3 regions of the Promicromonospora alba genome follow, and region 2 is predicted to be linked to each of the others. Evidence: riboswitches for the same ligand, from Rfam matches in the RefSeq annotation. Region 2 holds a riboswitch; each other region holds the start of a gene.
The links. Region 2 has a riboswitch for thiamine pyrophosphate ahead of thiD (bifunctional hydroxymethylpyrimidine kinase/phosphomethylpyrimidine kinase). Riboswitches for the same ligand answer to the same signal wherever they lie in the genome.
Positions count from the first base shown of each region.

Region 1 (4,722 bases), on a different contig from region 2:
GCTCGTCTGGGGCACCCTGAAGGACGACCCGAACCTTGCCGCGCTGCAGCGGCGGGGCGTTCCCGTCGTGGTCGGCGAGGGACAGGAGGTGTCCGGCGTGCCGGTGGTGGGCGTCGAGGACCGGCGCGGGGCCGCCGACGCGGTGCGGCACCTCGTCGAGCTCGGGCACACGCGGATCGCGGAGATCACTCTGCCGTTCGGGCGGGACGAGCGGTCCGGGCTGGTCGACACCGACCGGCTCGCCGCGGCCGAGCGCACGCCGACCCGCAACCGGCTGGCCGGCGTGCGGGACGTCATCGAACCCGTCATCTCGTGGGAGACGCCCGCCTCGCTCGTGGAGCACGGGCGCGACGCCGCCACCGAGATCCTGTCCGAGTGGGCGCCCGCCCGGGATCGTCCGACGGCGATCGTCGCGCACTCCGACCTGCTCGCCGCCGGCGCCGTGATCGCCGCCCGCGAGCTCGGGCTGCGGGTGCCCGAGGACGTGTCGGTCGCCGGGTTCGACGGGCTCGACCTGCCGTGGCTCTCCCCCGACGTGCTGACCAGCGTGCATCAGCCGCTCGTCGAGAAGGGCCGGGCGCTCGGACTGGCCGTCATCGCGCTGCTGGCCGGCGAGGAGCCCCAGTCGGTGATGCTGCCCGTGAGCCTGGTCGAGGGCACGACGACGGGCCCGGTGCCCGACCTGACCTGACCCTCCACGGTCCGTCGCCGCAGATCCGCGAAGTAGAGCGGGTGTCCGGACGCACGCTCTACTTCGCCGATCACCGGCTCGCGAAGTAGAGCGGGCGTCCGGACACCCGCTCTACTTCGCGGATCTGTCGGGGTGGGCGGGCGTGGCCGTTACGCGCGGAGCTGCGGGTGCGGGAGGTAGACCTCGCCGCCCGACTCGCGGAACTCCGCGGACTTCTGCGCCATGCCCTCCGCTTGAGCCGACGCCGACGCCGACGCCGACGCCGACGCCGCGTCCGCGAGCGCCGCCTGGTTCTGCGCCCCGCCGAACTCGTCGCGGATGTCCTGCGAGATCCGCATCGAGCAGAACTTCGGGCCGCACATCGAGCAGAAGTGCGCGGTCTTCGCGGCCTCGGCCGGGAGCGTCTCGTCGTGGTACTCCTCGGCGAGCTCCGGGTCGAGGGAGAGGTTGAACTGGTCCCGCCAGCGGAACTCGAAGCGGGCCTTGGACAGGGCGTCGTCGCGGTCCCGGGCGCCGGGGTGCCCCTTGGCCACGTCGGCGGCGTGCGCAGCGATCTTGTAGGTCACCACGCCGGTGCGCACGTCGTCGCGGTTGGGCAGGCCGAGGTGCTCCTTGGGCGTGACGTAGCAGAGCATCGCGGTGCCGTACCGGGCGATCTCGGTGGCGCCGATCGCTGAGGTGATGTGGTCGTACCCGGGCGCGATGTCGGTCACGAGCGGGCCGAGCGTGTAGAACGGGGCGCCGTCGCAGAGCTCCTGCTGCCGCTCCACGTTCTCGCGCACCAGGTGGAACGGGACGTGTCCGGGTCCCTCGACCATCACCTGGACGTCGTAGGCCCAGGCCCGCTTCGTCAGCTCGGCGAGGGTGTCGAGCTCGGCGAACTGCGCGGCGTCGTTCGCGTCGGCGAGCGAGCCCGGCCGCAGGCCGTCGCCGAGGGAGAAGGCGACGTCGTACCGGGCGAAGATCTCGCAGAGCTCGTCGAAGTGCGTGTAGAGGAAGTTCTCCTGGTGGTGCGCCAGGCACCAGCCGGCGAGGATCGACCCGCCGCGCGAGACGATGCCCGTGACCCGGTCCGCCGTGAGCGGCACGTACCGCAGCAGCACGCCGGCGTGCACGGTCATGTAGTCGACGCCCTGCTCGCACTGCTCGATCACCGTGTCGCGGTAGATCTCCCAGGTCAGCGCGCTGGCGTCACCGTTCACCTTCTCCAGGGCCTGGTAGATCGGCACGGTGCCGATGGGCACCGGCGAGTTCCGCATGAGCCATTCGCGGGTGGTGTGGATGTCATCGCCCGTGGAGAGGTCCATGACCGTGTCGGCGCCCCACTTGGTGGCCCACTCCAGCTTCTCCACCTCCTCCGCGATAGAGCTGTGGACGGCGGAGTTGCCGATGTTCGCGTTGACCTTGACCAGGAACGCCCTGCCGATGATCATCGGCTCCGACTCCGGGTGGTTCACGTTGTTCGGGATGATCGCCCGGCCGGCGGCCACCTCGCTGCGCACGAGCTCGACGTCGCAGCCCTCGCGCACCGCGACGAACCGCATCTCGGGCGTGATCACGCCCTGGCGTGCGTAGTGCATCTGGGTGACGGTCCGGCCGGGGAGCGCGCGGCGGGGCCGACGTCGTTCACCCTGCCACTCCTGGCTCGCGGCACCCCGGCGCAGTGCGCTGCGCCCGTCGTCGGCCAGTGCCCGGTCGCGGCCGTCGTACTCCTCGGTGTCGCCGCGCGCCACGACCCAGGGCTCGCGGGCCGGCGCGAGGCCGCGGACCGGGTCGGAACCGGGGCCCTGCGTGCGGTAGACGCGCACCGGCTCGTTGGGGGTGCCGTCGGGCGACGGCGCCAGGGTGATCTCCGTGACCGGCACCCGGAGACCTGTGTCGTCCTGCGGTGTGCTGTACCCGCCGTCGTGCTCGTGGTCGCGCTCGTGCTGGTACGCGAGCGTGCGGGACTGGGACTTCTCCATCATGAGACTCCTGCTTCCTACGCCGGTGTTAACCGGACAGGTTCAACGGTCCCGGGCCGTACAGCCCGATCTCAGCCCCTGCGTGAGGCACCCGTGGGATCGCCGCCGAGGTTAGCACTGTCTGGCACTTTCCTTCTGCCCCGCCCCCGACCGTGATAAGCAAGGCCCGAAGGCTCGCTCACCCCAGCAGGGAGCCCGGGACATGGAGGCTGGAATGCCGGTACGGAACAACCTGCGAACGAGGTCGTTCGCGTTGGCCGCCACGGGGGCGCTCGTGGTCCAAGCAGGGATCGTGGCGGGTGCGGTGTCGGCGACGGGAGCTCCCGAGGTGAGCCCTGCGGCGTCGGACAACCAGATCACCCTGACCTCCTGGGAGGGGCGCAGGGAGCTGCTCCAGGGCGAACGTGACGAGCTGCGGTTCGACGTCCACGGCGGGCTCTTCCTGGCCCGCGGCGGCGACCTCGTGGACTACACGGACCCGTACGGCGACGGCACACCCGTCACGTACGAGACCGGCACGTGGACCTCGCCCGTCGTCGAGGTCGGGTACCCGATCAAGCAGGCCGTTCCCTCCTGGAACACGGACACCCCCACGGGCACCTGGGTCGAGACGGAGTTCCGCGGCCGCAAGGCCGACGGGACCTGGACGAAGTGGTTCGTGATGGGCCGCTGGGCGTCGGGCGACGAGTTCGCACCCGCCGACGGGAGCGTCGGGGACATCCACCGCACCTCCTTGAACGGCCAGGGCGACACCGACGCCGCTCTGTTCACCGACACGTTCGTCTCGAGGGCGGGCTTCGAGCCGGACGCGTTCCAGACCCGGGTCAGGCTGTACCGGCCCGAGGGCGCCCGGACCTCGCCGCGCCTGGCGTCGGTGAGCACCATGACCAGCGAGAACCTGCCCGACGAGCACTACACGGGCACCAGCGACTTCACGCTCGGGCGGGAGGTGTCGCTCGACGTGCCGCAGTACAGCCAGAACATCCACCGCGGTGAGTACCCCGAGTTCGGGGGCGGCGGCCAGGTGTGGTGCTCGCCGACGTCGTCCACGATGGTCATCTACTCCTACGGCCGTGAGGTGCCGGCCAGGGAGCTGGAGGGCATCGTGGCGCCCAACGGTGACCCGCAGGTCGACTACGCCGCGATGCACACCTGGGACTACGCGTACGAGGGTGCGGGCAACTGGCCGTTCAACGCCGCCTACGCCAACAGGTTCGGGCTGAAGTCGTTCGTGACCCGGCTGCGCTCCCTGGCGGAGGCCGAGAAGTTCATCGAGGCGGGTATCCCGCTCACCATGTCGCTCAACTTCGACGAGGAGGAGATGCCCGAGGCCGGTTACAGCACCCCGGGGCACCTCGTCGTGCTGATCGGGTTCACCGCGGACGGTGACCCGATCATCAACGACCCGAACAAGGCGAGCAACGACGAGGTGCGGGTCGTGTACACGCGGGAGAACTTCGAGCGCGTGTGGCAGACGTCGACCGACGGCGTCACGTACGTCTACCACCCGAAGAACGTGAAGCTGCCGGCCAACATGCCGGGCGTCACGCAGAACTGGTAACTGGCGGCCACCGGTCGCGACAGGGAAGGACAGTACGCACGCGGGGTGTGTTGCGCTCGGTAGACCTTGTCTACTCTGCGCAACACACCCCGCGTGTGTACTGTCGCCCCGGCCGCCCTACCGGCCCGCGACCTCCCGCGGTTCCGCGGTATACGTCGCCGACGTGTAGCCCATCGCCGAAAGCCTCACCTGGACCGTCAGCTCGGCGCCCCGGTCGAGGCCTGTCACCAGGTAACGGGGACCGACCGCCCAGCGCACCGGCTCGCCGTCGCGCAGCCATCGGTACTCCACGTCCACCTCGCCCGGGAGGTACGTGCCGGCGTTCGCGCGCAGGACCTTCCCCGGCTTGGCCCGGCCCTCGATGCTCGGCCCGGTCACGTCCGCCACCACGGGATCGTGGATCTCGACGTCGGCCGCGTTGACGAAGACGTGCCGGTGCGCCAGCCAGAGCTGGTAGTACACGTCGTCGCCGCGCACCACCGTGCGGTCGCCCGGCCCCGTGCCGT
Region 1 covers NZ_JBHSFI010000004.1:216,231-220,952, forward strand. Annotated here, with positions in the region: gene ACFO6V_RS11970 (LacI family DNA-binding transcriptional regulator) at 1-691, shown strand, start outside; gene thiC (phosphomethylpyrimidine synthase ThiC) at 841-2,658, opposite strand; TPP riboswitch at 2,653-2,758, opposite strand; gene ACFO6V_RS11980 (C39 family peptidase) at 2,870-4,216, shown strand; gene ACFO6V_RS11985 (N-acetylmuramoyl-L-alanine amidase) at 4,334-4,722, opposite strand, start outside.
Region 1: it holds a riboswitch for thiamine pyrophosphate, as region 2 does, so the genes downstream of both, thiC (phosphomethylpyrimidine synthase ThiC) here and thiD (bifunctional hydroxymethylpyrimidine kinase/phosphomethylpyrimidine kinase) in region 2, are expected to answer to the same signal.

Region 2 (4,722 bases):
CGCCATGGCCAACCTCGATCTCTTCGAGGTGGAGGACCTGACCGGGCAGGTCAAGCGGAACGCGCCGGCGTTCCGGGCGACGCTGGAGCGGCTGCACGACCTACCGATCGTGGGCGACGTACGCGGCGCCGGTTACTTCTACGCGATCGAGCTCGTCAAGGACCAGGACACCCGGGGAACCTTCTCCGGGGCCGAGACCGATCGTCTGCTCGGGCTCCTCGGCCCGGCGCTGTTCGAGGCCGGCCTGTACTGCCGCCCCGACAACCGCGGCGACCTGGTGGTGCAGCTCGCACCGCCGCTGACCGTCGGGCAGACCGAGTTCGACGAGATCGAGGAGATCCTGCGGGGCGTGCTGAGCGAGGTCTGGTCCACGCTGTGACCGGGGGCGCTCGGCCCGCCGATTCTGCGTCCCGATGACCCGCCTACCCAGCGATCGGGCCCAGATCTCACGTGAGTTCTGGGCCCAGTCGCTGGGTAGAACGCGCCCTTCGCCCGTCACGCGGCCGCGCGCTGTTCCGCGGGACGACGGCGCAGGAGCGGCTGCTGGATGGCGGGCGGGTCGTAGGCCATGTCGAGGCGGCCGACGTCGGTCCCGGGCGGCACTATCGCGTCGATCCGGTCCAGGATGTCGTCGCTCAGGACGACCTCGGCGCCGGCGAGCGCGCTGTCCAGGTGCTCCATGGTGCGCGGGCCGATGATCGCGGAGGTGACGCCGGGATGGGCGATCGTGAACGCCATCGCCAGGTGGTTCAGCGGGACACCGGCGTCCTGCGCGACGGGGATGAGCTGCTCGACGACGTCGAGGCGCTGCTCGTCGCGCAGGTGCTCCATCCCGAACTGCGCCCGGTGGGTGTCGTTCTCCTGACCCTTGCGGTACCGGCCGGTGAGGAGGCCGCCGGCGAGCGGGCTCCAGACCAGGGTGCCCATGCCGTACTGCTGGGCGACCGGCAGCACGTCCCGCTCGATTCCCCGGTTCAGGATGGAGTACGGCGGCTGCTCGGCCCTGAAGCGTTCCAGGCCGCGCCGTTCTGCCACCCACTGGGCCTGGACGATCTCGGCGGCTGGCATCGTCGACGAGCCGATGGCCCGCACCTTGCCCGAGTTGATCAGGTAGGTCAGCGCGGCCAGCGTGTCCTCGACGTCCGTCTCGGGGTCGGGGCGGTGGATCTGGTAGAGGTCGATGTAGTCGGTGCCCAGGCGGCGCAGCGAGTTCTCGACCTCGGCGATGATCCAGCGGCGGGAGTTGCCGCGGTGGTTGGGGTCGTCGCTCATGGGCAGGTGCACCTTGGTGGCGAGCACGACGTCGTCGCGCCGCCCCTTGAGCGCCTTGCCCACTATCTCCTCGGACTCGCCGTGCGAGTAGAAGTCGGCGGTGTCGACGAAGTTGATGCCGGAGTCGAGGGCCTTGTGGATGATCTTGATCGACTCCTCGTGGTCGGGGTTGCCGACCGCGCCGAACATCATCGCGCCGAGCGCATAGGGGCTGACCTTGATGCCGGTCCGGCCGAGGTTGCGGTACTGCATGGGGCCCTCCTGGGGTCGAGAGGTCTGGTGAGCGCCCCGGCGATGTCGTACCCTGGAGCTAAGCGGAACGCTCTTCCAGAACTATATGGAAAGGGATTCCGGATAGCAAGGGATGGAGTGGAGTGACCCAGAACACAGCGCCGCGGCCGCTGCGCGCCGACGCGCAACGCAACATCGACTCGCTGCTCGACGCGGCCAAGTCAGCCTTTGGCACGTCCGGCGTGGACGCGCCCGCGAAGGAGGTCGCCGACCTGGCCGGCGTCGGCGTCGGCACGCTGTACCGGCACTTCCCCAAGCGCTCGGACCTGGTCAAGGCCGTGTTCCAGCACGAGGTCGACGCGTGCGCCGACGCCGCGCCGACCCTCGCCGGAAAGCACGAGCCGGTCGTGGCGCTCGAGAAGTGGCTGCACCGGTACACCGAGTTCCTCGAGACCAAGAGCGGCCTCGCGTCGGCGCTGCACTCCGGCGACCCGGCGTTCGACGCCCTGCCGGACTACTTCATGGGGCGGCTCGGCCCGGCCCTGGGCTCGCTCGTCGACGCCGCCGTCGACGCCGGCGAGATCCGCGCGGTCGCCAGCCCCAAGGACCTCCTCTACGCCGTCTCCAAGCTGTGCCTGCCCATGCACGACGACGAGCCGAACCACGGCCGGCGCATGATCGACCTGCTCGTGGACGGCCTGCAGCACGGAGCCGGACAGACCGCTGGGTAGGGTGGGGCGGAAATGGCGCGGGGCGCCGGGCGCCAGCCCGGCTGAGACGTACCCGTGGAACCTGCTCTAGGTAATTCTAGCGAAGGGAACGCCTCATGGGCTCCGTCCTGCTCGATACCGGCGCGCGCACCCGCCCGCCCGGACATCCCACCGTGGCGCTGACGATCGCCGGGTCGGATCCGTCCGGCGGCGCGGGGATCCAGGCCGACCTGAAGACCTTCGCCGCGCTCGGCGGGTACGGCTGCGCGGCGCTCACCGGTCTGACCGCCCAGTCCACGACCGACGTGACGCGGGTGCTGCCCGTGCCCGCCGACATGGTGACCGCGCAGCTCGAGACCCTGTTCGCCGACGTCGCGGTGGACGCCGTGAAGATCGGCATGACGACGGACGCCGCCGTCGCCCGGGCCGTCGCGGCGGCGCTGCGGCAGCTCCGTGCCGCCGGACGCGCACCCTACGTGGTGCTCGACCCGGTGATGGTCTCGACGTCGGGCCACCGCCTGCTCGCGCCGGACGCCGAGGCGGTGCTGCGCGACGAGCTGCTGCCGCTGGCCGACCTGGTCACGCCGAACCTGCCGGAGGCCGCGGTGCTGCTCGGCGTCGAACAGGCCCGGGACGACGGCGAGGCGGCAGACCAGGCCCGCGCGCTGCTCAAGCTCGGGGCGCGGTTCGCCCTGGTCAAGGGCGGGCACCTGGACTCGGCGGAGTCGGTCGACCACCTCGCAGGTCCGGGCCTCGGCTCGGGCGACGGGTCGGACGGCGTCGTCACCCTGGCCGCCCCGCGGATTCCCACGCGGAACACGCACGGGACGGGCTGCACGCTCAGCTCAGCGTGTGTGGTCCTGCGGCCCCGGCACGACGGGTGGGAGCCCGCCGTACGCGAGGCGAAGAACTACCTGACGGAAGCCCTGCGCGCCGCGGACGACCTGGTCATCGGCGGCACGGGCACCACGCCCGGGCCCTGGCGCGGCCACGGCCCGGTCGACCATGGCTACACCGCGCGCGGACGACAGCCGACGCCGCTCTCGGATGCCCGGGCGCCGCGCAAAGGTTCCGCGAGCTAGATCTGTTGCTGTCAGTAGACGTTGTCTACTGACAGCAACACACCTCGCAGAGCAACTGTCTCCCCCGGTCGCGACGCTCCAGCCGGGCCGCAGCGCATCGCACCGGTCCCGGACGTCCCGTCAGGACTTGAGGAGCTCCGCCGCGCGGGCGCGGGCCCAGGCGTCGGCCTCCAGGACGCCCTCGACCGACGTCGCGTCGCCCGCGGACGTCGTCTCGTGCGCCTCGACGACGGCGGCCACCGTGTCGACGATGTCCAGGAAGCCGATGGCGCCGTCGTGGAACGCGTCCACGCACACCTCGTTCGCCGCGTTGTAGACGGCGGGGTGCGTGCCGCCGGCCTCGCCGACCTGCCGGGCGAGGCGGACGGCGGGGAAGGCGTCGTCGTCCAGGGGCGCGAACTCCCAGGTGGACGCCTTGGTCCAGTCGATGGGCACGTCGACGTCCGGCAGGCGGTCGGGCCAGGACAGGCCCAGCGCGATCGGCACGAGCATCCGCGGCGGACCGGCCTGGGCGATGGTGGAGCCGTCGGCGAACTCGACCATCGAGTGGATCATCTGCTGCGGGTGCACCACGACGTCGATCGCGCTGAACGGCAGATCGAACAGCAGGTGCGCCTCGATCACCTCGAGGCCCTTGTTCACCAGCGTCGCGGAGTTGGTGGTGACCACGCGCCCCATCGAGAAGTTGGGGTGCCGCAGGGCCTGCGCGGGGGTCACGTCCCGCAGCTCGGCGCGCGTGCGGCCGCGGAACGGCCCGCCGCTCGCGGTCACGACGAGCTTGCGCACCTCGGCGGCGGACCCCGAGCGCAGCGACTGCGCGATGGCGGAGTGCTCCGAGTCCACCGGCACGATCTGGCCCTTATGCCGCACCGCCGCCTTGACCAGCGCGCCCCCGACGACCAGCGACTCCTTGTTCGCGAGCGCCAGCGTCGAACCGGCGGCGAGCGCGGCGAGGGTGGGGCGCAGGCCCACGGATCCGGTGATGCCGTTGAGCACGACGTCGCTCCCCCGGCCGGCCAGCTCGGTCGCGGCGCCCGGTCCGGCGAGCACCTCGACGCCGTCGGCCCCTGCCTCCCGGAGCAGGTCCAGCAGCGCGGGGCGTGCGGCGTCGTCGGCCACCGCGACGGCGCGTACGCCGAGCGACGCGGCCTGGCGGGCGAGGAGCGGCAGGTCAGAACCGCCGGCGGACAGCGCGTCCACGCGGAACCGGTCCGGGTTGCGCCCGATGACGTCGATGGCCTGCGTGCCGATGGAGCCGGTGGAGCCGAGGAGGGTGACGCTTCGCATGGGGCACATCCTCTCAGCCCTCGCCGGCCTGCTCCGCACGGCCGCGGCCGAACATCCGCCAGCCCTTGACCACGCCACGGGGGTCCGGCACGGGCTCGCCGGCGGCCTCCCAGCCGGCGTCGTCGGCGAGCGGGACCACG
Region 2 covers NZ_JBHSFI010000005.1:292,145-296,866, forward strand. Annotated here, with positions in the region: gene ACFO6V_RS16310 (aspartate aminotransferase family protein) at 1-379, shown strand, start outside; gene ACFO6V_RS16315 (aldo/keto reductase) at 496-1,524, opposite strand; gene ACFO6V_RS16320 (TetR/AcrR family transcriptional regulator) at 1,647-2,234, shown strand; TPP riboswitch at 2,243-2,340, shown strand; gene thiD (bifunctional hydroxymethylpyrimidine kinase/phosphomethylpyrimidine kinase) at 2,330-3,295, shown strand; gene dxr (1-deoxy-D-xylulose-5-phosphate reductoisomerase) at 3,416-4,582, opposite strand; gene ACFO6V_RS16335 (RyR domain-containing protein) at 4,596-4,722, opposite strand, start outside.

Region 3 (4,722 bases), on a different contig from region 2:
GAGGAACGACGTCGCGCCGAACTCGCCGAGCGACACCGCGAAGGCGAACCCCGTGGCCAGCCCGACCGAGCGCAGGGCGATCGGCAGGTCCACCGTCCGCAGGACGCGGCCGGGCCCGGAACCAAGCACCGCGGCCACCTCACGCAGCCGGGGGTCGATGGCCCGGAGCACCGGCAGCACCGTGCGCACGACGAGGGGGACGGCGACCACCGCCTGCGCCACGGGGACGAGCAGCCCGGAGGTCCGCAGGTCCACGCCGAGCACCGGCTGGTCCATGGTGATGAGGAAGCCGAACCCGACGGTCACGGCGGACACCCCGAGCGGGAGCATGAACAGCCCGTCGAGCGCCCCGACGGCACGGCGTGCGCCGGCCGACCGCGGGCGCCGGGACACCACGAGCGCCACGAGACCGCCGACCACCAGGGCGATCACCGTCGCGGCCAGTGCGGTCCGCAGCGATGTCGCGGTGGCCTCCCACACGGTCACGACCAGCGCGTTGCGCTCACCGGTGGTTCCGAGCGCCACGTAGTTCCCGGGCCCCCAGGAGCCGTCGGGCTCGCGGAAGCTGCGGGTCACCAGGCCGGCCAGCGGCAGCACCATGAGCCCGCCGACGATCGTCGCGCCCACCAGCGCCATCGTCATGTCCTTGGGCGACCGCCAGGACAGCCGCCTGGCGGAGCCGTGCGCGGACACGAGGCGCAGCGCGGCCTCGCGACGCCGGCGGGCCCGTGCGGACATCGCGAGGGCGCCCGAGATGACCACGAGCTGCAGGATCGAGAGCACCGACGCCGAGCGCAGGTCCAGGAACTGGGTGGTCCGCGTCCAGATCTCGGTCTCGATGGTGCCGTACCGCACGCCGCCGAGGACCAGCACCACCCCGAACGCGGTGGCGCAGAACAGGAACACCACCGAGGCCGCGGACGCGACGGCGGGTCCCAGCGAGGGCAGCGTCACGGTGCGGAAGACCCGCACGGGCCCCGCCCCGAGCGATGCGGCGGCCTGCTCGGTCCTGGGGTCGAGCCGCTCCCAGAGCCCGCCGACGGTCCGCACGACCACCGACACGTTGAAGAAGACGAGGGCGACGACGATCCCGGCCAGCGACTCCTCAAGCCCGAGGAAGCCGAGCGCGCCGCCGGGCGCGAACAGGGTGCGGAACGCGACGCCGACGACGACGGCGGGCAGCACGAACGGCACCGTCACGAGCCCGCGCACCAGTACCCGGCCCGGGAACGACCGGCGGTAGAGCAGGTACGCGAGCGGCAGGCCGAGCAGCACCGAGAAGGCGGTGCCGAGCACTGCCTGCGTCAGCGTCAGCCACACCAGCCGCCACGTGCGCGGGCTGGACAGCACCTCCGCGAAACCGGTGAGGTCGAGCACGCCGTCGGGCACGAAACCGCGGACCACCAGCGCGGCCACGGGCCAGGCGAAGAAGACGGCGAGGAAAGCGAGGGGGACGGCGACCGCCGTCCCCCAGAGCAGCGGCGCGGGCCGCAGGCTCAGCCGACTACGGTCTCTGTCCACCGCTCTATCCACTCGTCGCGGTGCTCGCTCACCTCGGCGGGATCCACCTCGAACGGCTCCTCGGCCTGGGGCGCGAACTTCTCCCAGTCGGCGGGCAGCTTCGTGGCGGGGTCGGCCGGGTACATGTACATCGACTCGGGCAGCGCGGCCTGCGCGGCCTCGCCGAGCAGGAAGTCGACGAACGCCTGAGCGCCCTCCGGGTTGTCCGACCCGGCAAGCACTCCCGCGTACTCGACCTGCCGGAAGCACGTCTCGAGCAGCGCGCTGGTGGTCGACTCCGAGCCGTCCTCGCTGACGGTGAACGCCGGCGACGTCGCGTACGACAGGACGAGCGGGCGCTCGCCGCCCTCACCCGCGCCCGAGAAGTCCACGTAGTAGGCGTCCTCCCACGAGTCTGCGACCTTGACGCCGTTGTCGACCAGGGACGCCCAGTAGTCCTCGAACCCGTCCTCGCCGAACGCCCCGACGGTCGCCAGCAGGAAGGCGAGCCCGGGCGACGACGTCGCGGGGTTGCTCACCACGAGCAGGTCCCGGTACTGCGGGTCGGCCAGGTCCTCGAGCGTCTTCGGCACCTCGAGGTCCGACTTCTCGAACCAGGCCTCGTCCGCGTTCACGCAGACGTCGCCCTGGTCGACCGGGGTGAGCGCCCCGCCCAGCTGCTCGACGCCGTCGGGCAGGTCCGCCGGGGTGTACTCCTCGACGACCCCCGCCTCGAGCGCGCGGGACGCGAAGGTGTTGTCGATGCCGAAGACGGCGTCGCCGAGCGGGGCGTCCTTGGTCAGCACCAGCTGGTTCACCAGGGTTCCGGCGTCGCCCGCCGCGCTGACCTCGACGGTCAGACCGGACTCCTCCTCGAACCGCTCGACGACCTTCTCGTCGAGCGCCCAGGAGTCGTGGGTCACGAGGGTCACGGTGCCCGGCGCCGCCGGGTCGGCCCCGCCGGACTCGGAGCCGCCGCATCCGGCGAGCAGGAGCGCCACGGAGAGCGCTCCGGCGGCCGGAACAACGTGGATGGTGCCCGCGTGAGCACCGGAAAGACGCAACATCGTGCCTCGACTTCCTCCGCCGGTCTTACCCGGATCAGGTTCAAGGGTCTGCGGTGTTCCGCACTCTCAGCGCCGTGTGGCGCTCCCCTGTCGTGTCCGGCCAGCCTACTGGCTGGTCGGACGCTACGGTGTAGAAATGGCCAAGATCGAGACGGAACAGACACTCGCCGAGAAGGTCGGCACTCTTGCCCTGACGCTCGCAGCCGGCTGGGTCGCGCAGAAGGCGGTCAGCATGATCTGGAAGGGCGTGACCGGCAACGACGCGCCCAGCAAGGCGGACGACCCGGAGCTCGACCTGGTGCAGGCCACGGTGTTCGCAGCGGTCGCCGCAGGCACCGCGGTGTTCGCGAAGCGCATGGCGGCGAAGGGCGCGTCGACGGCGGCGCTGCGCCTCGCCGCCCGCCGCGCGGCGCGCTGAACCGCCGGATGCCCGGCCCGGGGATCCCCGGGCCGGGCACCCGATCGCAGGCTCAGCCGATCGCAGGCTCAGCCGGACGTGCCCGCCGGCACCTTGCGCGGTCGCCGGGTGAGCAGGGGGTCGTGCCCGCGTGGCCGCCCCACCGGCTCGACGCCGTCCAGCGCGCGCGTGAGGGCTTCCTGCGTGATGCCCCTCCGCTCGCCGACGGCCCGCTCGCCGTCGACCCGTAGCCTGGCCATCACCTGGTCGGCGGCCAGGCGCAGCGGGACGTCCACCCGCCCGGCGGCTTCGTGCAGCAGGTGACCCGCAGTCACCTCGCTCACCCGACGTACCGCCATGATGACGCCCTTGGCCTGCTCGATCACCGCCTGGCTGACGAAGGCCCGGGTCACGACCGCCTCGGACTTGCGCGCCAGCGCCTCCTTCTGAGCCGGCGTGACGTCGATGACGTACCCGACCAGCTCCGGCGACCGGTCGGGGCCGCTGCGCCGGCCCTGGCCGATGACGACCACCGAGCGTGTGCGGCCCTTGCGGTCCACTATCCGGTGCGCGCACGCGAACGGCCGGCCCGTCCGCAGGGCCTCGGCGGCCGCCCGCACCACCCGGGCGCGATCGTCGGGATGCTTGCGGGAACGGAGCGCCTCGAGGCCTGGCTGGACCTCGTGCCGTTTCCACCCGTGCATCGTGTACACCTCGTCGGACCACCACCAGGTCCCCGACATGATGTCGACGCGGTAGCTGCCGACGAGAAGGTTGGTCCCCAGACCGAGAGCATGCGCCAGGTCACCCACCGAGAAGCTCGGTGACGGTTCAGCCGTGTCGCCGCCGGCGCCGTCCACGATGCTGAGCCTGGGCTGCAGAGAAGGGGGCATCTTGAACCTCCCAGATCCGAGATGGACCTGGAGCCGCTTCATGACTCCGCCAACTCGATTGTAGGAGCGAGGCACTGCGAGTGCCAGGCCCCCGTGTCAGCCTGGACGAGCCGGCCCGAGGGCCGGCGCAGGGACCGACCAGCACTGATCGAGCAGCACGGATCGAGCAGCGGAGGTGCACCGTGAGCGAGACCCCCTACGACGCGACGACGGACCTGGAAGACACCGGCAGCGGCGCACCGGGGGTCATGGCTCCCGGTCCGCTCCGCACCGACGTCGTGGTAGTCGGAGCCGGTCTCACCGGTGTCGTCACCGCCCAGCTCCTCGCAGACGGCGGCGCAGACGTTGTGGTGCTCGATGCCTGCGGCGCACGCGCGACCACCACCGCCCGCTCGACCGGCAAGCTCTCGGTGCTGCAGGGCACCCGGCTCGCCCGGATCGCCGCCCGGCACGGCGACGAGGTGGTGCGCCACTACCTCGCGGCCAACTTCGCCGGCCTGGGCTGGCTGCGCCGCACCCTCGAGGACCTGAACGTGCCCGTCGAGAACCGGGACGACCTGACCGTGGCGGCCACCCCCGAGCAGGTAGCCGACGTCGACGCGGTGCTCGCGACCTGCGCCCGCCAGGGACTCACCGCACAGTGGGAGGAGGACCCGCCGTACCCCGCGCGGTCCTACGGCGCGGTACGCCTGCCGGGCCAGGCGCAGGTGGACCCGCTGCGCATGCTCTCGGCGCTGCGGGCCCGCCTGCGCGCCCGCGGCGTGCCGGTGTACGACGGCGTCCGGGTCCACCAGGTGCGCCGGCGCCGGTCCGGCGTCGTCCTGCGCACCAGCCGCGGCGCCGTCCTCGCCGACCGTGTGGTGCT
Region 3 covers NZ_JBHSFI010000008.1:8,373-13,094, reverse strand. Annotated here, with positions in the region: gene ACFO6V_RS22580 (ABC transporter permease) at 1-1,521, opposite strand, end outside; gene ACFO6V_RS22575 (thiamine ABC transporter substrate-binding protein) at 1,497-2,567, opposite strand; TPP riboswitch at 2,562-2,666, opposite strand; gene ACFO6V_RS22570 (DUF4235 domain-containing protein) at 2,704-2,985, shown strand; gene ACFO6V_RS22565 (PAS and ANTAR domain-containing protein) at 3,054-3,857, opposite strand; gene ACFO6V_RS22560 (FAD-dependent oxidoreductase) at 4,040-4,722, shown strand, end outside.
Region 3: it holds a riboswitch for thiamine pyrophosphate, as region 2 does, so the genes downstream of both, ACFO6V_RS22575 (thiamine ABC transporter substrate-binding protein) here and thiD (bifunctional hydroxymethylpyrimidine kinase/phosphomethylpyrimidine kinase) in region 2, are expected to answer to the same signal.